DNA from 2 places in the Pseudomonas lutea genome. Region 1 is predicted to be linked to the other one. Evidence: predicted binding sites of a transcription regulator. Region 1 holds the regulator's gene; the other holds the start of a gene.

Evidence for each region. The regulator sigma-54, encoded in region 1, starts transcription at its own class of promoters, with help from an activator protein. The targets are predictions, from matches to a motif close to ANTGGCATNNANNTTGCTNT.
Region 2: LT42_RS16825 (pilin) is a predicted target of sigma-54. The motif match lies at 2,680-2,699, and genes of this name have one in related genera.

The regions. Positions count from the first base shown of each region.
Region 1 covers NZ_JRMB01000002.1:775,272-786,939, forward strand. The annotation lists gene kdsC (3-deoxy-manno-octulosonate-8-phosphatase KdsC) at 1-152, shown strand, start outside; gene lptC (LPS export ABC transporter periplasmic protein LptC) at 163-735, shown strand; gene lptA (lipopolysaccharide transport periplasmic protein LptA) at 722-1,264, shown strand; gene lptB (LPS export ABC transporter ATP-binding protein) at 1,264-1,989, shown strand; gene LT42_RS15665 (RNA polymerase factor sigma-54) at 2,175-3,668, shown strand; gene hpf (ribosome hibernation-promoting factor, HPF/YfiA family) at 3,744-4,052, shown strand; gene ptsN (PTS IIA-like nitrogen regulatory protein PtsN) at 4,065-4,529, shown strand; gene rapZ (RNase adapter RapZ) at 4,532-5,389, shown strand; gene LT42_RS15685 (HPr family phosphocarrier protein) at 5,406-5,678, shown strand; gene LT42_RS15690 (sensor domain-containing diguanylate cyclase) at 5,723-7,252, shown strand; gene LT42_RS15695 (PA2169 family four-helix-bundle protein) at 7,295-7,768, opposite strand; gene LT42_RS15700 (DUF3820 family protein) at 8,001-8,264, shown strand; gene LT42_RS15705 (aminotransferase class V-fold PLP-dependent enzyme) at 8,293-9,498, shown strand; gene LT42_RS15710 (bifunctional 4-hydroxy-2-oxoglutarate aldolase/2-dehydro-3-deoxy-phosphogluconate aldolase) at 9,839-10,513, opposite strand; gene pgl (6-phosphogluconolactonase) at 10,531-11,250, opposite strand; gene zwf (glucose-6-phosphate dehydrogenase) at 11,237-11,668, opposite strand, start outside.
Region 2 covers NZ_JRMB01000002.1:1,012,726-1,024,393, reverse strand. The annotation lists gene LT42_RS16835 (type II secretion system F family protein) at 1-823, opposite strand, end outside; gene pilB (type IV-A pilus assembly ATPase PilB) at 826-2,520, opposite strand; gene LT42_RS16825 (pilin) at 2,743-3,162, shown strand; tRNA gene LT42_RS16820 (tRNA-Thr) at 3,242-3,317, shown strand; gene LT42_RS26290 (hypothetical protein) at 3,385-3,513, opposite strand; gene LT42_RS16815 (hypothetical protein) at 3,563-3,793, opposite strand; gene nadC (carboxylating nicotinate-nucleotide diphosphorylase) at 3,871-4,719, opposite strand; gene LT42_RS16805 (DUF1631 domain-containing protein) at 5,100-7,340, shown strand; gene ampD (1,6-anhydro-N-acetylmuramyl-L-alanine amidase AmpD) at 7,465-8,013, shown strand; gene ampE (regulatory signaling modulator protein AmpE) at 8,029-8,865, shown strand; gene potE (putrescine-ornithine antiporter) at 9,230-10,639, shown strand; gene LT42_RS16785 (Orn/Lys/Arg family decarboxylase) at 10,636-11,668, shown strand, end outside.

The DNA.
Region 1 (11,668 bases):
GCATGGCTGTCGCCAACGCCGCCGGGTTTGTGCGCGAGCATGCACATGGCACCACCCGGGCACGTGGCGGCGAAGGCGCTGCCCGCGAATTCTGCGAGCTGATCCTGAACGCTCAGGGCAACCTCGAAGCGGCTCACGCCGCCTACCTATAGAAGTGCATTTATGCTGAGCAAAAAGTTTCGTACGTTTCTGCTGTTCGGTGTGCTGGCGCTGCTGCTGGCCGCGGTCGGCTACTGGAACATCAGCCCCGAGAGCTTCCTTGATCAACCCAAGGCTGCCGTGGATGAAAGCGCTGTCGACTATTACGCCACCAACGCCCACAGCATCCAGTACCTGCCCGACGGGACCATGCAATACGACATGACCGCGGACAAGGTCGAGCACCTGAAAGCCACCGACGTCACGCTGATGACTACGCCGGTGCTGCAGATGTATCGGGGCTCAACCTTCCCGTGGCATGTGCAGAGCGTTCGCGCTGAAGTGTCGCCGGGCGGTGATCATGTCGAACTGATCGACTCGGTGCGCATCAACCGCACCGACGAGAAGAACCGCACCACCATCATCACCAGCAGCCGCATGACTGTATTCCCTCAGAAGCAATATGCGGAAACTGCCCAACCCGTTAGAATCGACGGTCTTGGCGGTGTAACGACCGGCACGGGTATGAAAGCGTATCTGAAAGAAAGCAGGATGAACCTGCTATCCAACGTAAGAGGACAGTATGAGGCTCGTTAAAACCCTTCCTTTTTTGCTCGGCCTGGGCGCAGCACTGGGAAGCGCGAGCGCCTGGTCTCTGCCGACGGATCGCGATCAACCCATCCATATTCAGTCGGATGACGCGCAACTGGACGACAAGCAGGGCATCGCCACCTACAAGGGCAATGTCATCATTACTCAGGGCACGATGAAAATCACCGGTAACACGGTGACCATCACCCGTACGCCACAAGGTGACGTGGACGTCTTCACGTCAGTGGGCAACCTGGCTTATTACGAGCAGAAGCCCAGCGTGGACAAGCCCATCGTTCAGGCATGGGGCGTCACCATTCAGTACTTCGCGGCCCAGAACCGCATCGTCCTGATCGACAAAGCCAAAGTGGTCAATGACGGCAACACCTCCGAAGGCGAGAAAATCGTCTACGACACCGTCAAGCAGGTCGTCAACGCTGGCCGTGCCAATGGCACCAAGGTGACTGCGCCGCGTCCGCGCATCGACATGGTCATCCAGCCGAAAAAGAAAACCGACCAGCAGAAGGCCCAGTAATGGCGACGCTGAAAGCCCAACACCTGGCCAAGGCCTATAAAAGCCGTCAGGTCGTACGTGACGTCAGCCTGTCTATCGAGAGCGGCCAGATCGTCGGCCTGCTCGGCCCGAACGGCGCCGGCAAGACCACCTGCTTCTACATGATCGTGGGATTGGTCCAGGCCGATCAGGGTCGCGTCCTGATCGACGACCAGGACGTCAGCCACCAGCCGATGCATGGCCGCGCACGCGCTGGCATCGGCTACCTGCCCCAGGAAGCGTCGATCTTCCGCAAGCTCTCGGTGTCGGACAACATCATGGCGATCCTGGAGACCCGCAAGGAACTCGATCGCGCCGCCCGCCGCAAGGAGCTCGAAAGCCTGCTGCAGGAATTCCACATCACCCATATCCGCGACAACCTGGGCATGAGCCTTTCAGGCGGCGAACGTCGCCGCGTCGAAATCGCCCGCGCACTGGCCACTTCGCCAAAATTCATTCTGCTCGATGAGCCCTTTGCCGGCGTTGACCCGATCTCCGTTGGCGACATCAAGCAGATCATTCACCACCTCAAGGCTAAAGGGATCGGTGTTCTGATCACTGACCACAACGTGCGTGAAACGCTGGATATCTGCGAAACCGCCTACATCGTCAACGATGGGCAATTGATTGCCGAGGGCAACGCTGAATCCATCCTGGCCAACCAGTTGGTCAAGGAAGTGTATCTGGGTCACGAGTTCCGGCTCTGACCGAGTGATGACGGGGCATCGGGCGACGAGCCGCATACGCTCCGTCGCCGCCTCGCTTTTAATTGTCATCACGCTCTAGGCAAACCCTCCTGCTTCAGGCATATAATTTGCTTAAGTTGGCGCCCTTGGCGCCCTGGTAGTAAATGGCGCGCAGTGCGCCGGCGAATAAGGTGTTTAGCCCTGCCATGAAACCTTCGCTAGTCTTGAGAATGGGCCAGCAGCTGACGATGACCCCGCAGCTGCAACAGGCAATCCGTTTACTTCAGTTGTCGACGCTGGATCTCCAACAGGAGATTCAAGAGGCGCTGGAGTCGAACCCGATGCTGGAACGGCAAGAGGAAGGCGACGATTTCGATAACGCCGACCCTTTGGCCGATAACATAGAGCAAAAGCCCAACGCCGATGTTCAGGAGCCGACCTATCAGGAGTCGGCGCCGACTGTGGACAATCTTGAAGAAGGCGACTGGAGCGAGCGCATCCCCAACGAGCTGCCCGTCGACACTGCGTGGGAAGACGTTTATCAGACCAGCGCCAGCAGCCTGCCCAGCAACGATGACGATGAGTGGGACTTCACCACCCGCACCTCGGTTGGCGAGAGCCTGCAAAGCCACTTGCTGTGGCAGCTGAACCTGGCGCCGATGTCGGACACCGATCGCCTGATCGCCGTGACCCTGATCGACTGCATCAACAACCAGGGCTATCTGGACGAGACACTGGAAGAGCTGCTCGACGCTTTCGACCCTGAACTCGACATCGAGCTGGACGAGATCGAAGCGGTTTTGCATCGTATTCAGCAGTTCGAGCCTGCCGGCATTGGCGCTCGCAACCTGAGCGAATGCCTCCTGTTGCAGCTGCGACAGTTACCGGCCAAGACCCCGTGGCTGGCAGAAGCGCAGAAGCTGGTCGGTGATTACATCGATCTACTGGGCAGCCGCGATTACTCACAGCTGATGCGCCGCATGAAGCTCAAGGAAGATGACCTGCGTCAGGTCATCGAACTGGTCCAGAGCCTCAACCCCCGCCCCGGCTCGCAGATCGAATCCAGCGAACCTGAATATGTCGTCCCTGACGTCATCGTGCGCAAGGACAACGAGCGCTGGCTGGTGGAATTGAACCAGGAGTCCGTTCCACGCTTGCGGGTCAACCCGCAGTACGCCGGCTTTGTGCGTCGTGCCGATACCAGTGCCGACAACACCTTCATGCGCAACCAGTTGCAGGAAGCGCGCTGGTTCATCAAGAGCCTGCAAAGCCGCAACGAAACGCTGATGAAAGTGGCCACTCAAATCGTTGAACATCAGCGTGGCTTTCTGGAGTACGGCGACGAGGCGATGAAGCCGCTGGTCCTGCACGACATCGCTGAAGCGGTGGGCATGCATGAATCCACGATCTCGCGCGTGACGACGCAGAAGTTCATGCACACCCCGCGCGGAATTTACGAGCTCAAGTATTTCTTTTCCAGCCACGTCAGCACCTCGGAAGGCGGCGAGTGCTCGTCAACGGCCATTCGCGCGATCATCAAAAAACTGGTCGCCGCGGAAAATCAGAAAAAGCCGTTGAGTGACAGCAAGATCGCTGGTTTACTGGAAGCACAAGGCATCCAAGTGGCCCGTCGCACAGTCGCCAAGTACCGCGAATCCCTGGGGATTGCGCCGTCCAGCGAACGCAAGCGACTGATGTAAGGTCATGCGTCAAAGCGTTCCAGCGGCAGGCACTACGCCTGCCTCTTAATGCACTGGCAACGAAGGAGAAGCTGTATGCAAGTCAACATCAGTGGACACCAGCTGGAAGTGACCGAACCTCTGCGTACCTACATCGGTGAGAAGCTCGCCCGATTGGAACGCCACTTTGACAAGATAACCAACGTACAGGTCACCATGGAGGTCGAGAAGCTCAAGCAGAAAATTGAAGCCACCTTGCATGTGCCTGGCGCAGAAGTGGTTGCCAACGCTGAACACGACGACATGTACGCCGCCATTGACCTGCTTGCCGACAAGCTTGACCGCCAACTCAAAAAACATAAGGAAAAACAGCAAAGTCTGCTGCAAGGCGCGACTGCTCGCTGATACTCCCCACCCATGATCCGACTTGAAAATATCCTGACCCCTGGCCGTTCGCTCGTGAACGTGCCAGGCGGCAGCAAGAAAGCCGTACTCCAAAACATTGCCAAGATGATCGGCAGAGAAGTGCCCGATCTCGACGAAGAGGTGGTGTTTGAAAGCCTTATTGCCCGTGAGAAGCTGGGTTCGACCGGCTTTGGCAACGGCATTGCCATTCCTCACTGCCGCTTGAAGGGCTGCACCACACCCGTGAGCGCAGTTCTGCATCTCGAGAAACCCATCGACTTCGACGCCATCGACGGCGCGCCGGTCGATCTGTTGTTTGTGCTTCTTGTGCCTGAAGCGGCGACCGACGCTCACCTCGAGCTGCTGCGTCAGATCGCCAGCATGCTTGATCGCGAAGACGTCCGTAAAAGCCTGCGCGGCGCCAAAACCAGCGAAGATTTGTATAACGTCGTCCTCGACGCCCAGAACGGTCACTGACCATGCGCATGATCATCGTCAGCGGTCGCTCCGGCTCCGGTAAGAGCACGGCTCTCGATGTCCTCGAAGACAGCGGCTTCTATTGCGTCGACAACCTCCCTGCGGGCCTGCTTCCGGAGCTTGCAGAGCGCGCGTTGATCAACACCGAGCTGGCGGAACCGCTGTTGGCGGTTTCAATCGACGCACGCAATTTGCCGAGTCACCTGACCCGATTCCCGCGCATGCTCGAAGAAGTCCGCGCGCGGCACATCCAGTGCGACGTGCTCTTTCTGGACGCGGATGAAGCCACCCTGCTCAAACGCTTTTCCGAGACACGTCGTCGTCATCCGCTCAGCACGGCCACGCGTTCATTGGCAGAAGCCATCCGCGACGAGAAGACCTTGCTCGGCCCCATCATTGATTTGGCTGACCTGACGGTCGACACCACCCACCTCAATCTTTATCAGCTGCGCGACATCCTTAAACTGCGGCTGCTGAACAAGCCTGAGCCGGGCACGGCGTTCCTCATCGAATCTTTCGGCTTCAAGCGTGGTATGCCCGTCGACGCTGATCTGGTCTTCGATGTGCGCTGCCTGCCCAATCCGTACTGGAAGCCCGAACTGCGCGAGCAATCGGGCCTCGACAAGCCAGTGGCTGAATACCTGGCGGCCCAGCCGGATGTCGAAGAGATGTTTCAGGACATCTTTTCATACCTCAACAAGTGGTTGCCGCGCTTCGCCGCCAGTAACCGCGCCTACGTCACAATCGCCATTGGCTGCACGGGCGGGCACCACCGCTCCGTCTACCTGACCGAACGCCTGGGTCAGGTTCTGCAGCAATCGCTCAAGAATGTTCAGGTTCGCCACCGCGACCTAAGCTGAAAGGACCTCCATCGCGATGCCCGCTCTACAAATCACCATCATCAACAAGCTGGGTTTGCACGCCCGTGCCGCAGCCAAATTCGTGGGCGTTGCCGGCAAGTACCCATGCCAGATCAGGGTCGGCCGCACGCCAGAGTCCATGGTCGACGGCAAAAGCATCATGGCCGTCATGATGCTCGCCGCTGGCAAGGGCACCGAGATCCACCTGGCAACTGAAGGCGAGGAGGCAGATGCTGCACTCAAAGGCCTGACGGATCTGATCAACAACAAGTTCGACGAAGGCGAATAAACCTCTCCCCTGAGCAAAGCCCTCCTTCCTGCCTGAGATGATCGATGCCACTGACAGCCATGCCTCCCGACGCGCGAGGGGTCAGATCAGGGTCCGAGAAGATACTGATGCTGGGCAGCGTGGTGGCCGTGGCGGCTATTCTGGCCATCGTGGGATGGCTGCTCTTTCGCGAACTCGGCACTGCCAGCGAGGCCGCCGTGCGCTCGGCAAACAATGTCGTGCAACTGATCGACGCCGACGTGCAGCGCAATGCCGAGCTGTACGACACCTCTCTTCAGGGCTTGATCGCTGCATGGCGCCGGCCCGACCTCATGACCATTTCCCCGGAGCTACGGCAATTGGTCCTGTTCGATCGCGCCACGGCTGCCCCCTATAAAGGGGACCTGGTGCTGCTTGACGATACCGGCCGGATCATCGCCGATTCCACATCGCTCATACCGCGGCAAGACGATTTTTCGGATCGTCCGGGTTTTTCCGACCTCAAGAACAGTGGCTCGCTGGCGTTGCGGGTGGACGGGCCTTTTCTTTCGCGCTGGGGTTTCAAGGACCTCTGCATCAGTTTCAGCCGCCGTCTCCCGTCTGATGATGGCAGGTTCGTCGGGGTCGCCAGCGCATCGATGCGGCTTTCCTATTTCGATCAGTTGTTCCGCACCCTCGACATCGGGCCGACCAGCACGGTTAACCTGCTCAGTGCAGAGGGGGTATTGCTTGCGCGTCAACCGGATGACAACACCCGAACATTCATCGGCCAGAATTTCAGCATGCGGCCGAACTTCAAACGGATCCTGAAAGAGGTTAATGGCAGTTTTGCGGCAGTTTCCGAGCTGGATGGCGCGCAACGCCTTTATACCTTCTCCCGTGTGGGCGACTTGCCGTTGATTGTCGTGGTGGCCCAGTCACGGGACGATGTCTACGCCGTATGGAAACGCAATGCACTGTTGGTGACAGGCGCGACCGGCCTGCTCTGCCTCGGGATTGTGTGGCTGTCATGGTTACTCGGCCGGCAGTTGCGCCTTCGTCATAAGGCGGAGCGTGAACTGGCCGGCCTGGCCTCGACCGATGGCCTCACCGGGCTGGCGAATCGGCGCAGGCTGGATCAGGTCCTGAAGCAGGAATGGGCGCGAGGCATACGCTCGGGCAGGCCGCTGGCATTGCTGATGATTGATGTGGACCACTTCAAGGCTTTCAACGACCGGCATGGGCATCACGGTGGCGATGTCGCACTGCGCAGCGTTGCCCAGACCCTTGCTGCGAACATTCGCAGGCCCGGGGATCTGGCGGCGCGCTATGGCGGTGAGGAATTCATGATCGTGCTCCCTGAAACGGACAAGTCCGGTGCATGCGTCATCGCCGAAAAACTGCGCCTGGCCGTCGAAGGCCTTCCGCCGTTCGCTGATGACACCGTACCTATCACCGTCAGCATCGGCGTCGCCACGCATCTGCCCGCGACCCACGACTTGCCCGAGCCGCTGTTTCACGCTGCCGACCGAGCGCTTTATCGCGCGAAGAAATATGGCAGAAATCGCGTGGAGGTCGAACCCTACGTTCATCCATACGCCGAGCGCCAGGCATAAAAAAACGCCAGACTGGCTGGCGTTTTTTCGAGCTACTCCAACTTACTTGTTGGCAGCACGAACGGTGTCACGCAGGGCTTTGACCTTGTCGTGGTTCGCCTGCACGCCCTGCAGCTGACGCTGGATCAGGGCAGTGACGTTGGCTGGCAGGTTCTTCTCGGTGGCTTCCTGTGCAGCTTTTTTGTAAGCCTTCAGGGCGTGGTCTTCACCGCTTTCGACTTCGTTGAGAACGGCTTCGTCGCTCTTACCGGTGAGGGCACTTTTCAGGTTTACCCACAGACGGTGTGCGCCGCCAGCGACGCTCGAGGAATCTTCTGGGTCGCCGCCCAGTGCACGCACTTCGGCTTGCAGCTCGGCAACAGAGGTTTTGCAGCCGGAAGAGCGGGAAAGCAGGTAAGCCTTGATTTCCGGGTTCTTGGCGTCTTCAGCAGCAGTGTGGAAACCTTTTTCACCGTCAATGCTGGTCTCGATCAAGTCATTCAGAACAGAGATGGCTTCTTTGTTGATATCCGACATTTTGCGGTTCCTTTCTGGCAGGTTTATCAAAGGTTCGATGAAGCGAAACGCTCTATACAAGGAATATTGCACTGTGCATGCCAGCTTTTCCGAAAATGAAATATCCTTTTATTTCAGTCACTTATCCTTATCAAGCGACAGTTGCACCGCGCTTTCTGCATGATCTGTATGTTTTCGCAATTGCAGAATGCACGTATTGTCTGGATTCACCCCAATGGATACGCGGTTTTGCATGGAACCTGAAAAACTCAAACTGCTGGTCGTCCGTGAGATGCCGTTCGGCAAGTATCAGGGCCGCTTATTGGCCGACCTCCCCGGCGACTATCTGAACTGGTTTGCGCGGCAGGGATTTCCTGCAGGCGAGCTCGGCAGCTTGCTGGCACTTATGCACGAGATCGACCACAACGGACTCTCGGCATTGCTCGACCCCCTGCGTACACGTCCCCGCGAGCCCTTGCGCAGCGGCCCATCGAAAGCCCCCATACGCTTCAACTGAATGGCCAATGACCACAGCGAGCAGCCTGATGAACAGCACCGCATACGCGACACCGGAAACAGTGGATGAGCAGGCTCGGAGCGAGGAGTTCTGGGGGCAGATTGCTGCGCAGTATGATCTGGAGCCTGGCCCGGTCAACTTTGAGCACGGCTATTTCGGCCGCATGACCCGCGCGGCACTTCAGGACTACGAGCAAAACCTTGCTTACGTCAACCGCAGCAACTCGGTCTATGTGAGGCAACAGTTCGACACGCAGGACAGCGAGACCATCCGCGCCGACCTTGCAAGCCTGCTCAACGTGCCCGTGCGGGACGTCGCCTTGACCCGCTCCGCATCCGAATCGGTGCAGTCGCTTATTCGCAACTACAACGGCCTGGTTCCCGGTGATCAGGTGCTCGTAAGTGACCTGGATTACAACAGCGTTCAAACCGGCATGCGCTGGCTGGCGAAAAACCGTGGCGTGGAGGTGATCGAAATCACCCACCAGCACCCTGCCAGCCACGACGCGCTATTGCAGGCCTACCGTGAAGCATTCGCTGCCCATCCCCGCCTCAAGCTGGTTGCGCTGACCTACGTCACCCACCGGACCGGGCTGGTGATGCCGGTCAAGGCAATCGCCGAGCTGGCCAGGGATCACGGCGTGGAGGTGATTCTTGACGGCGCTCATGCGCTGGGTTTGCTGGATTTCGAGCTCGCGGACCTGGGCGTCTCGTTTGCCGGGTTCAATTTGCAGAAGTGGATAGGCGCACCGTTGAGCCTGGGCTTTATCTACGTAAAGCAGGCGCGCCTGAGTGCTATTGATCCGGACATGGCGGACGAACGTTATGGAGCGGACGATATTCTCGGACGCGTCCCGTATGGCACGCCGAATATTCCAGCACTGATGACGCTGCCCAAAGTCTTCGCAGACCACCGTGCCATGGGAGGTGCGATCGCCAAGGGTGCCCGGCTGGCTTACCTGCGAGACTGTTGGGTGACTCAGGCGCGAGCAATTGAGGGCATCGACGTGCTCACGCCGGACGATCCCCGGCTGTATTGCGGCATTACCTCATTCAGGTTCAGCCGTCACGCCGATCAGGAACGCATGGTTAAACGCCTGTTGGATGAGTACGGAATCTTCGCGGTGACGCGGGAAGGGTCCGCTTGCGGGACGTGCATTCGCATCACCCCGGGCTTTACCACCTCCATCAAGGACATTGAACGCTTGGTGGCGGCATTGCGCGCGCTCGCCTGACCCGACATGAATGACCTGGCCAAGACGACCCATTAAACCAAAAAAAACGGCGCCCCCATCACGGAGACGCCGCATAAACCATCGAGAAACGAACTACAAAGGAGCGGCAAAGATAAGCGTCCCAGCGACACTTCGCGGGGTACATATTTATGTCGTGCAGAAAAACTCGAAAAAAAAGCGGCGCTCCCGACCAAGGAGCACCGCTAAATAGCCATGCAACAACAACGACTTCTGCAGCAACGCCCCGCAGAGCGTTTCAATCCAATCATATTCAGTATTTAACCAGCCTTCACTTGAACGAAGGCTGAAGGGCCTAGCACCTGTGCGCCAGCGCTTGGGCTCAGTCGAATAAGGCAATCGCCTCGGCCGTGGCGTCGGTAATGCGCTGCCAGTCGCCGTTCTTCACCCATGCGTTGTCGATCATCCAGGTACCGCCCACGCACATCACGTTCGGCAGCGCCATGTAGCTTTTCAGGTTGGCCGCGCTGACGCCGCCGGTTGGGCAGAAGCGGACTTCCGGGAACGGGCCGCCCAACGCCTTGATGGCACCCACACCCCCGCTGATCTCTGCGGGGAACAACTTGAAGCGGCGATAACCCAGCGCATACCCGATCATGATTTCCGAAGCGCTGCTGATTCCCGGCAGCAAAGGCAATTCGCTCTGCGCGCCGGCTTCCAGCAAATCCTGAGTGCTGCCAGGCGTGACGATGAACTGGGAACCCGCCTCTTCCGCGGCCTTGAGCATGTGACGATCAAGAATGGTCCCGGCACCCACGCTCATCTCCGGACGCGCGTCACGCAGCATGCGGATGGCCTTCAGCCCAAACTCCGAGCGCAGGGTGATTTCCAGCGCATTCAGACCGCCTGCGGCCAGGGCGTCGGCCAGCGGCAAGACATCCTGTTCGCGGGCGATGGTGATGACCGGGAGAATCTTCGCTTTCGCGCAGAGCGCGTCGATCTGGGCAATCTTGCTCGCCATGCTGTTCAACGGCTGCTTCACTTGGGTATTTTCCATGGCGGCTGATCCTTTGCTTATGGGCACCAGTAGATCTCTAGAGACGGGTTGAGGAACGCGCGCACGGGCATTTCGGCGAGGTCATCGCCTGCCAGGGCCGCGCGCAATGTGTCGAGTTTGGCCTGCCCTGAAACGGACAAGATGGTGGTCGCTGCCGACGCCAGTACGGGCCGGGTCAGGGTCAGACGCTGATGCGGGACGGTCGGCGCGAGCATGGGCAGGCAGCGACGATCACTGTTGAGGTCCAGCGCTTCCTTCAGATGCGGACTGTCGGGGAACAGCGATGCGGTGTGGCCGTCGTCGCCCATCCCCAGAATCAGCACGTCGATCTTCGGCAGCGCCTTGAGTGCCTCGTCAGTCTCGGCCGCGGCTTCATCCACCGTCGTCGTCGCACGGTACAGACTAAAGAAACCCGCCTCGGCCGCCGGGCCCTGAAGCAGAAAACGCTTGAGCAGGCCTTCGTTGCTGTCGGCGTGCTCGGTCGGCACCCAGCGCTCGTCAGCCAGACTGACGCAGACTTTCGACCATTCAAGTGGCTTCTGGGCCAGCGCTTTGAAAAACGCCACCGGACTTTTGCCACCCGATACCACCAGCGTGGCCGTGCCGTGGGGATTACTGGAAATCGCAGCACCCAGGCGCTCAGCCACGTGATCGGCCAGCGTGTTCGCAAGCACTTCAGCGTTTTCGAATTCGTGGGTTTTCAGACCCGCCGGAAATTCAAGTTCACATATCGCCATACCAGGACCTCCCGTCACGCGTAATCAGAGCGATGGAGCTCATCGGCCCCCATGAACCGGCGGGATAAGGCTTGGGCGCGTCGCCCGCCTTCTTCCAGCCAGCGATCAACTGGTCGCACCATTGCCATGCGTATTCAATTTCATCTTTGCGGACAAACAGATTCTGGTTGCCTCGCATGACCTCAAGCAGCAAACGCTCGTAGGCGTCCGGTACACGCGCGCTGCGGTAGGCATCGGAAAAACTCAGCTGCAACGGGTTACTGCGCAGCTGCATGCCTTTGTCCAGGCCTTGATCCTTGGTCATCACTTGCAGCGAGATGCCTTCATCGGGCTGCAGGCGGATGATCAGCCGGTTGCTGATCTGCAAGCGCTGTTCGGGGGCGAAGATGTAGTGCGGCGGCTCTTTGAAGTGGATCAC
Region 2 (11,668 bases), 240 kb from region 1:
AGCGGGCCACTGCAGATTTGTAGAGCAACGGGCCGACCACAGGAACCTTTAAAAGCGCTCGGTCCAGTCCATTTCTGAATTTCTCCGAATTTCTATACGCTCGGCGAAATAGAAAAATGCCCAAAGCGATCCCTGCGAGCAATATCCACCAGTAATCCTGAACGATTTGGGAGAGCCCAATCACCATCACCGTAAATGCGGGAAGCTTCGCACCGAAGCCTTCGAAAATACTTTGAAACTGGGGTACGACTTTGAGGAGAAGAATGCCTGTTACAACGAATGCTACGACGACCACAGCGATTGGATAGGTCATCGCTTTTTTGATTTTCGCCTTCAGCGATTCGGTTTTTTCCTTGTATGTTGCGACACGGTCCAGCAAGGCTTCGAGGGCCCCAGCCTGCTCGCCCGCGTCCACCAAATTGCAGAAAAGATCGTCGAAATACAGTGGTTTCTGGCGTAGGGCCGTCGCGAAGCTATGCCCGGCAGCGACCTCCTGCTTAATGTCGTCCACAAGCTTTCGCATATTGGGGTTTTCGTGGCCTTCGCTGATGATGTCGAAAGACTGCAGCAGAGGTACACCTGCCTTCATCATTGTCGCCATCTGACGGCTGAAGAATGCGATGTCCAGTGGCTTGATTTTCTTGCCCTTGCCGAAGATGGACACCGACTTCTTACGAACTTTAGTCGGGTTGATTCCCTGCTTACGTAGCTGAGCTTTCACTAGGGCAGGGTTATGCCCGTTGATTTCGCCAGTGAGCTTCGTCCCTTTTTTATCTACCCCTTCCCAAGCATAGACGCTGACTTTGACTGCTTTGGTCGCCATGCTTAATCCTTGGTCACCCTGTTTATTTCTTCGAGGCTGGTCACGCCCTGCATAGCCTTCATCAGGCCCGATGTGCGCAGATCGTTAAAGCCGTCTTTGCGCATCTGCTCGGAAATCTGGATTGAATTACCTTCCTCCATAATGATGCGCTCCAGCGCTGGTGTGCTCTTCACCACCTCGTAGATACCTACTCGGCCCTTGTAGCCGCTGTTGCAGTGCTCGCACCCCATTGGGGAGTAAAGCTGGAACGAGCCGATTTGTGACTCGGGGAAACCTTCTGCAATCAATGTCTCCCGCGGAATCTCCACGGCTTTCTTGCAGTGAGCGCACAGCTTCCGCGCGAGACGTTGGGCAATGATCAGGTTTATCGCTGTTGCGATGTTGAAAGCCGCTACGCCCATATGGTGCAGCCGCGTCAGGGTCTCTGCGGCGCTGTTAGTGTGCAGCGTGGACAACACCATGTGGCCGGTTTGGGATGCCTTAATCGCAATTTCGGCAGTCTCCAGGTCTCGAATCTCACCGACCATGATTACGTCAGGGTCCTGACGCAAAAACGCCCGCAACGCCTGAGAGAAGTCCATTCCCTGACGCGGATTGACGTTGACCTGGTTGATACCTTCGAGATTGATCTCTACTGGGTCTTCGGCAGTCGAAATATTGATGTCCACGGTGTTGAGAATATTCAGTCCGGTATAAAGCGATACCGTTTTGCCCGAGCCGGTAGGGCCGGTCACAAGGATCATGCCTTGAGGTTGGCGAAGAGCTTCTAGGTATAGCGCTTTCTGCTCCGGCTCATACCCGAGAGCGTCGATACCCATCTGCGCGCTCGTTGGGTCTAGAATTCGCATTACGATTTTTTCGCCCCACAAAGTGGGTAGCGTATTGACCCGGAAGTCGATGGCGCGGTTTTTCGAAATCCTTAGTTTGATGCGGCCGTCCTGAGGTTTACGACGCTCCGAAATATCGAGGCTCGCCATAACCTTTAGGCGTGCTGCGATCCGCCCAGCCAAGTGAATAGGCGGTTTCGCTACCTCGTGAAGAATGCCATCAGTACGGAGTCGCACTCGGAAGATTTTCTCGTAGGGCTCGAAATGTAGATCGGATGACCCGAGACGGATGGCGTCCATGAGCATTTTATTCACAAAGCGAACCACAGGCGCGTCATCGGAATCATGACCGCCGATGGCTTTTTCCTTGGCCTCATCGACTGCTTCGATTTCAAGTCCAAGATCGACGTCGGCTAAATCGCCCATGCCTGAATGGCTGTCGAAAAACTTGTCTATGGCGATGGTGAGCTTGTCGTCCTCAACCAAAATTGCTTCGGTCGTCAGCCCAGTGCTGAACTGAATGTCGGTTATAGCCTGATGGTTGGTCGGGTCAGATATCCCTACGAACAGCTTATTGCCCCGACGCCAGAGCGGCAGCGCGCAATGCTGACGTATTAACTTCTCGCTTATCAATCCTTTGGGCTGGTTTTCCTTCTCTAGCGCGCTGAGATCGAGGAAAGGTATACCAAATTGGTCTGACGCGATTTCGGCCAATGTGATGCTTTTAAGCACCTTGTTTTCGACCAGGTGATGTACCAGGGAAACCTTGTCACGACGCGCTTGTTCGTGGGCCGTTTGGGCAGCTTTCTCAGTGAGCAACTCAGCGACAACGAGTTGTTTCGCCAAACCAGTTAGGACGACATCAGTCATTACAGCCACCAAATACAAACATTACTGCGTTTATAGCCTAGTCGGAGTGTGCTGCCAAATGGTCGGAATGTAGGTGACCAAAAATGTCACTTTGTGCGTAGCTATAGCTTGGTCGCCATGCACAGGACACAGCTTTGGGTTAAACGCAGCGCTTTAAAAGCTGGCACGCACTGTGCTTTGAGATATCCGAGCAACACCTAATTGACGCTTGGAGTAGTAGCAATGAACGCACAGAAAGGTTTTACCCTGATTGAGTTGATGATCGTTGTTGCGATTGTCGGGATTTTGGCTGCGGTTGCGCTCCCGGCTTACCAAAACTACACAATTCGCGCCCAAGTGACCGAGCTTATGTCATTGGCGGATGGGGCTAAAGTTCCAGTTACCGAAGTTTATCAAAGCAGCGGCGCATTGCCCGCGAGCAACACCGCCGCGAACTACACCGGCGCTACTGGAAAGTACACCGCGTCCGTAGCAGTTGGCACCGATGGGGTTGTCACCGCAACGGCTAATGAAACCAACGCCAACACGGCAATACAGAAGAAAACAATCACTCTGGCCCCGGCTGCTTCCGCAACGGGTACCCTCGTCTGGACTTGCGGGGGCACCGTTGACGCCCAGTATCGGCCAACGAGCTGTAAGTGAATTTAGCTTCGGTCAGGGTCCGTTTAACGTGAAGACACGTTCTATGCTGACTTTCTAAGGCCAAGGGTCAAGGACCACCGCCGAAATAGCTCAGTCGGTAGAGCAGCGCACTCGTAACGCGAAGGTCGTAGGTTCGATTCCTATTTTCGGCACCAGAAACACAAAAAGCCCGGTCCTCAAGACCGGGCTTTTTTCGTATCCAGCAATGCGGCAATCGGCCAGTCACCAAACCCCAGGCGGAATCCCGTCCTTGTTGAAATCCTTCAGCCGCTCCTTCTCTTCCTCGGTCGAATGCGCCGGCACATCCTTCTCAGGTTGTTCTTTCTCTTCCGATTTCTTTTCGTCAGCCATCGTCATCTCCTAACACGTCTCAAACCAAATCAACCCAAGCCCAAACTCCTTAAGCCCAGATCGCCGTCTCGCTGTTAACCTGCGCCATCGAAGTGGCGTTGTACTGCCGCTGACGATGCAGGTCATCGCGCATTTTCGAGAAATTCAGCGGCCGCGACTCAAGCTGCCTGAGCACAACGTCAGAAATCAGGTACTCGCCGCAGTCTCGGCACACAACAACCTGACCGCTCTGGGTTGATTCGCGCTGTTCGGCTTCTGTCTGGCACAGATAACAGTTCATGCCCGTTCTCCTTGTGGTGATAACAAGCAGAGCCCGGGCAGTCGTCGCAGTTCAACCTTTAAGACGTTGGGCCGATCTCAGGCGCTCAGGCGCATCGACAGGTCCACCGCTTTGACGTCTTTGGTCAGTGTGCCGATGGATATGTAATCGACGCCGGTTTCGGCGATGGCGAGCAGGGTTGCGTCGGTCACGCCGCCGCTGGCTTCGAGCTTGGCGCGGCCGGCGGTCAGGCGCACGGCTTCACGCATGTCATCCAGACTCAATTCGTCGAGCATGATGATGTCGGCACCGCCTTCGAGCGCCTGTTTGAGTTCGTCTAGATTTTCGACTTCCACCTCAACCGGTTTGCCCGGCGCGATTTTGTGCGCGGCGTCGATTGCGTTGGCGATTCCGCCGCACGCCGCGATGTGGTTTTCCTTGATCAGGAAAGCGTCGTACAACCCGATGCGGTGGTTATGGCAACCGCCGCAAGCAACGGCGTACTTCTGCGCAATCCTCAGGCCGGGCAGGGTTTTCCGGGTGTCGAGCAGTTTGACTTGTGTGTCAGCGACCTTGTCGGCGTAATAGCGGGCGCGGGTGGCAACACCGGAAAGCAGTTGCAGGAAGTTGAGCGCGCTGCGTTCTCCGGTTAGCAGGGAGCGGGCAGGGCCTTCGAGGCGGAACAGTGGCTGGTTGGGCTGAACGCGATCGCCATCAATAACCTGCCAATGCACGGCAACGCGCGGGTCCAGCTGACGGAAAACCGCATCCACCCACGCGGTGCCGGCAATGACGGCGGCGTCGCGAGATATGACAGTCGCCTTAGCCAGGCGCTCGGCCGGAATCAGCTGCGCCGTGATGTCGCCACTGCCTACATCCTCCAGTAACGCACGCCGTACATTGGCGTCGATTTCTGCGGTGAGGGCTTCCAGGCGTAGGTTTGGCATATCAGGCTCCACGGACTAAGTGGCCGGAGTATAAGGCAGAGACCTGTACTAACCTACGCGCGGCAAGTGTTCGGACGGATGGATTAACTGCACTTTGTCGGTTTTTTCACCTCTGGTGCGACAGAATGAGTTTTTCGTGGTCTATCGCACCACAAGTCGCTTCGCCGCCTTCTATTATTCTAATCAAGGCGAAGAGTCCGCTGGCGAGCGGCACAGATTTACCCGATACTTCGCCTTGTAATTGACGTCATAGCGTTGACGTTAGCCTGCAACATCCCCAGGGATAAAATTTCGAGATCCGTTCGAATGGAGTCGAGTCTTCATTCGCTGCGGAGTGTGGCTGTTGGTGGAGCGGTGTGTCGACGGTGAAGGAGTCCTTGATGCAGAACGACGGGAATAAGGTGGTGCCCCTTAAGGCAGGTCCGGAAACTCCGGGATCATCGCCCCTTGCCCGGCTGCCTGTCGTTCTGCTCCAAGTGCGTGACCGAGCTGCTCAGCAGCTCAAGGAAAGCTTGCAAACGCTGTTCGATAATGCGGATGACACCCTTTTCGAGATGGCCGACCGGGCGCGTAACAACGCTGAGCAAAATATCTTTTTCGAAGCCATGCGCGACCTGCGCTTGAAGCGCAAAAGCATCGAGCGCAACTTCCTCGACAAATTCTTTGAAGCCTTCCTGCGCCTGGGTCAGTACGAAGTCGCTGAGCCTTCGCTTCCCGAGCCCGTTTCCTACGACAAACTGGCGCTGGTCCACAATGATGATCTGGAACGTACCGTGGCGGTAGACGCCATGGTAGTGAAGGTCATGAGCCGCGACGGCGTCGCCCTCGGTCAACTGACCACGCGTTTGAACGTACTGATCCCCCAGCCGCTGACCGACGAGACCAATCCGTTGGGTCCTACGCTGATGTGTGAATATTTCCTGCAGGCCGGCCGCAGTCTCGGCGTTGAAATCAAGGTGAAGCTGATCATTCTCAAGCTGTTTGAGAAGTACGCCTTGAGCAACGCCGACCAGCTCTATGAGGAAGCCAACCAGTTGTTAATTTCCGCAGGTGTATTGCCGGAACTCAAAGTGTTGCCGTCGCGCCGCTCGACTGACCGCACCACCAGTGCGCCGCCCTCGAGCGAGGCCTTGCGCGCCGACAATGCCGCGATTCTTCACGCCACGGAAAATCTCGACAAGAGCGTTCAGGACGTGTTCTCCGCTCTGCAGGAATTGCTCGTCCATGTCCGCGGCCATCTAACGCCGCGGCCGGAATCCGTCAGTGATGCGCGGCCTATTTCGAGCCAGGATCTGCTGCGTCTGCTGTCGCACTTGCAGCAGTACGTGCCAAAAGCCGAAGAGAGCGATGACTTTGACCTGCGGGCTCAGCTTGAACAGTTGATCAGCCGGGTCAGCGCGCGCAGTGGGAAGTTTCGCGTCGTTGGTACGACGGATGAGGACGTCATCAACCTCATCTCGATGCTGTTCGAGTTCATCCTCGACGACCGCAACCTGCCGAGCTCGCTGCGTGCATTGATTGGCCGTCTGCAGATTCCGATGCTCAAGGTCGCGGTCATCGATAAAAGCTTTTTCAGCCGCGGCAGTCACCCTGCGCGCCGATTGCTCAATGAAATCGCCTCCGCAGCCCTGGGCTGGGGCGGCCGCGACGACACCCAGCGGGACTCGCTCTACGCGCGCATCGATCAGATCGTCCAGCGGCTGCTGCACGATTTCGTCGACGACCCGGCCATTTTCACCGAGCTGCTGGTGGACTTTTTGGCATTCACCAGCGATGAGCGTCGTCGCAGCGAGCTGCTTGAGCAGCGCACCCGCGACGCTGAGCAAGGCCGTGCCCTGGCCGAACTGGCGCGTCAGCGGGTGCAACAGGCGCTCAACGATCGGCTGCTAGGCAAGACCCTGCCTCAAGTAGTTGTGCGTCTGTTGCAGGAAGCCTGGAGCAAGGTGCTGTTGCTGACGTGCCTGAAGCACGGCGATCAATCCGTCGAATGGAAGTCGGGCCTTCAGGCCATGGATGATCTGATCTGGAGTGTCGAGACGCACGATGAGCCGGATTCCCGTCAGCGTTTGCTTGAGTTGGTGCCAGGGTTGCTGAAATCCTTGCGCGACGGCCTTAGCAGCGCTGCGTTCGACCCGTTTGCCACCAGTGAATTCTTCAGCCAGCTCGAAGTGCTGCACGTCCAGGCGTTCAGCCACGTACCGCGCGCGCCGGCGGAAGCAGCGAGTGATGAGGAGATCGAGCCCGAGAACGGCACAGCGATGATGGCGGTCGTTGAAGAAATCATCCTCGTTGGGCCCGGCGAGCAGATCCAGAGCGAGCCGTCCCTGCAGTTGCCTGCGGACGATGAAGGCTTGATGCAGGTCGAAAAGCTGCGTCTGGGCAGTTGGGTCGAGATTCACGAAGACGAATCCCACAAGCTGCGCTGCAAGCTGGCGGCCATTGTCGAACCAAGCGGGCGTTATGTTTTCGTCAATCGCACCGGCATGAAGGTGCTGGAAAAAACCCGCATGGGCCTGGCGGTGGAATTTCGTCGCGGCACCATTCGCGTCCTCGACGATGCCTTGCTGTTCGACCGTGCGCTGGAGTCGGTGCTGGGCAATCTGCGCAAGCTCAAGGGCTAAGGCCAGACCGGTCCTACGGCGCCTTACTGCGAATCTGCGTGACCCGGACGTAGATTCGTCATCCACATCTTTTGCGGTCGCGGTCATACTGCGCGCTGTCGATTCACGCCTTAAGGACCCTCCCATGCATCTGGACCCTGCCACCGGCTGGTGCCACGGCGCGCAGCATTGCCCCTCGCCCAATTTCAATGCCCGTCCTGAAAACGAAATTTCGTTGCTGGTCATCCACAACATCAGCCTGCCACCCGCGCAATTCAAGACCGGTAAGGTCCAGGCGTTCTTTCAGAACCGGCTGGACGTCACAGAACATCCCTACTTTGAAAGCATCGCCGAGCTGCGGGTGTCCGCGCATTTCTTGATCGAGCGCGACGGTGAAATCACTCAGTTTGTGTCATGCCTTGACCGGGCCTGGCATGCGGGTGTGTCTGTGTTCGAGGGGCGTGAAACGTGCAATGACTTTTCCATTGGTATCGAGCTGGAAGGCACCGATGATCAGCCGTTCACCGATGCTCAGTACAACGCATTGATCAAGCTGACGCGTCAGTTGCTGGCGGCGTGGCCAGCGATTACGACGCAGCGCATTTGTGGTCACAGCGACATCGCACCGGGGCGCAAGACCGATCCGGGTCCGTGTTTTGACTGGGCGCGGTTTCGTGCCGCCCTGGACCTTTGAAGTGAGGAACAGCTAATGAGTTTTCTGGTTTTGTTGCTGGCTGTCGTGATCGAGAAGTTCTCGGCCCTGCGCCAGCGTGTTCAGCGCGATGCGCCGTGGCTCAATCAACTGAGCCGGCTGGAATCCAATCCGCGAACCGCCAGGCGGCCATGGTGGATTTTGATCCTCACCGTTGTGCTGCCTTTGGTGGTATTGGCACTTGTCCTGACGATTGTCGGCTCGGTAGCGTACGGCTGGCTGGTGCTGCCGATCCATCTGCTGGTGCTGATTTACAGCCTGGGTCGTGGTGACGTTAAAGCCACACTGGGTTCGTTCCGTGATGCCTGCCGCCGTGGTGATCAGGAAGCAGCCGTTTTGGTGGCCGAGCGTGACCTGGGTGTCCAGGCCGAGAATGAAGAGCAGCTGCTGGGCGGTGCCCAGACCTATCTGCTGTGGCAGGTTTATCAGGGTTTTTTCGCGGTCATCTTCTGGTATTTCGTTTTAGGTCCGGTTGCTGCGCTGGCTTACCGCTTGCTGGCGCTTGCCTCGGAGCACGGCAAGACGCCGGCACTGGTTGAGCGCGCGACTCAGGCCAGACATGCGTTTGACTGGGTGCCGGTGCGCTTGCTGGCGGCAAGCTTTGCCCTCGTCGGTAACTTTGTGGCGGTCAGCCGTGTAATGCTGAGCGAACTGCTCAACTGGAACATCAGCGCCTCTCGGTTGATCTCCAGGGTCGGTTGCGTCGCAGGCGAAGTGCCCGCGCCAGTGGTGGGTGTGGAGGGCGTCAACAGCCTTGACGTCTTGTGGGAGCTGCTCATTCGCTCGGCCATCGTCTGGTATGTCGGGTTTGCGCTCATCACGCTGTTCGTCTGATCCAATAACAACAGCGTTGTCGGAAGGCGCCGGGGTTGCCGGTGTCTTCCGATCGATGTCCAACTCTTCTCTCAGGCCACTGCTCGACAAGCCTTTTCCTAAACGCCATCTCGTTGATATGGATCAACGCTCCGCTGTTTTCTGACGCTATTCTTCTTGCCTAAGGGCACCCGCCGCCATCCCTCTGAACTGGAAGTTCTTTCCAGCGCTACCTGCATTTAAAACTCTTGAATGGCTCATTAAAGCTGGCCTGACGCCAGTAACTAGCGGCTGTTAAACGTTGTTTATTGCGTGGCAAATTCTTGATTAACAAGAATCCTTTGCTATAGCTAAACCTTCTCACTTCTTCCAATAGGGCAACGGAATGTCAGTCGCTAAGAAAATGAGCGTGGGGCAGCTTACGATGCTGACCGCGGTCAACATGTTGGGGTCCGGCATTGTGTTGTTGCCAACCAAACTCGCTGAAGTCGGCGGTATCTCCATCCTGTCCTGGCTGATCACCGCCACCGGTTCGCTGGCTCTGGCGTACGCGTTTGCGCGATGCGGCATGCTCAGCCGAAAGACCGGCGGCATGGGCGGTTACGCGGAGTACACGTTCGGTAAGTCCGGTAACTACATTACTAACTACACCTACGGTTTATCACTTTTGATTGCCAATGTGGCAATCAGCATTACTGCTGTTGGTTATATCCAGACGTTGTTCAATATCAAACTGGGTTCGCTGGAAGTAGGTCTGGCGACTATCGCCCTATTGTGGATTACCACGTTTGCCAACTTCGGTGGCGCCAGCATTACCGGCAAGATCGGTGCCGTGACTGTTTGGGGCGTAATCGCGCCGGTGGTGCTGGTCTCGACGATTGGCTGGTTCTGGTTCGACAGCAGCACCTATGCCGCAGGCTGGAATCCCCATGAGATGCCGTGGTACCAAGCCGCAGGCGCCTCGGTGGCGATCACCCTGTGGGCGTTTCTAGGGCTGGAGTCTGCGTGCGCTAACGGCGATGCAGTGGAGAACCCCGAAAAGAACGTGCCGATCGCGGTCCTCGGCGGCACCCTCGGTGCGGCGGTGATCTATATCGTCTCGACCAACGTCATCGCCGGCATCGTCGGCAACGCAGAGTTGGTGTCCTCCACCGCGCCGTTCGGTCTGGTGTTCGCCAAGATGTTCAACCCCATGATCGGCAATCTGGTGATGGGCCTCATGGTGCTGGCGTGCATCGGTTCGTTGCTGGGTTGGCAGTTCACCGTGGCTCAGGTGTTCAAGAGTTCGGCAGACACCGGTTACTTCCTGCCGATATTCGCCAAAGCCAATAAGCACGGCGTGCCGATCATCAGCATGCTGATCCTGCTGGCGATCCAGACTGCGCTGGCGTTGTTGACTATCAGCCCTGACCTGGCCAAGCAGTTCGACACGCTGGTGAATCTGGCGGTGGTCACTAATCTGGTGCCGTACATCCTGTCGATGGCAACGCTGATGACCCTGCAAAAAGTCTCGAACGTTCCGCCAAACAAGGCCCTGATCACCAACATCGTGGCGGGCGTAGCGACGGCCTACAGCTATCTGGCGCTGTACAGTTCCGGCGCCGAGGCGTTGATGCTCGGCGGTGTGGCAACGATTGTCGGCTACACGTTGTTCGGCTACGTCAACACTCGCCTGATCAAACTCGAAGCGCTGAACAACAGCGTGCCCACCCAGACCGTCGCCGCACAACACATCGTCGGCGAGCCTGTCCCCGTCAATAACCTGAACCTGGCCACCCTGGAGACTCGACCATGACCGACAACAGACACCTGCTCGGCATGCTGGCGCTGCTGGTCAGCAGCCAGCCCGACAAACGCAGCGTGTTCGGCCGGGCGCTGATCCAGCTGATCAGCGACGTGGAAGACCGCGCCATCAGCGTGCTGACCTCGGAAAGCCTGAGCGACGCCAAGTCAATCCTCAGCAGCGATCCGGCCATTCAGTGTGTGCTGCTCAGTTGGGAAATGGACAACAGCGACGACCACAAGGAATGCATCGATCTGCTGACGGCATTACGTGAGCGCAACACCCGCGTGCCGGTGTTTTTGATCAGCGATCGCAGCACCGCGTCGAGTGTGCCGCTGATTGTCATGCAGCACGCCGATGACTTTATCTGGCTACCCGAAGACACCAGTCGCTTTTTGAGTGGGCGCATCATGGCGGCCATCGAGCGCTACCGTCAGGCGGTGCTGCCGCCGATGTTCGGCGCGCTGCTGAAATTCGCCCGCAGCTACGAATATTCCTGGCACACCCCAGGCCACGCCGGCGGCACCGCCTTTTTAAAAAGCACCGCTGGCCGCGCGTTCTATGAATTTTTCGGTGAAAACCTGCTGCGCTCCGACTTGTCGATTTCCGTCGGCGAACTGGGCTCGCTGCTCGACCACAGCGGCCCTATCGGCCAGGGCGAGCGCTATGCAGCGAAGGTGTTCGGCGCTCACCGCACGTACTACGTGACCAACGGCTCGTCGATGTCCAACCGCGTGATCCTGATGGCCAGCGTGACGCGTGACCAGATCGCCCTGTGCGACCGTAACTGCCACAAGTCCGCAGAGCATGCGATGACGCTGTCCGGCGCGATCCCGACCTACCTGGTACCGACGCGCAACCGCTTCGGCATCATCGGCCCGATCCTGCCGCAGACCCTGAGCGCCGAGGCGGTCAAAGCGGCCATCGCCGGCAATCCGCTGGTCAAGAGCCACATTGTCCCGACGCCGGTGCATGCCATCATCACTAATTCCACCTACGACGGCCTGACCTACAACGTCACCCGCGTCGAAGAGCTGTTGG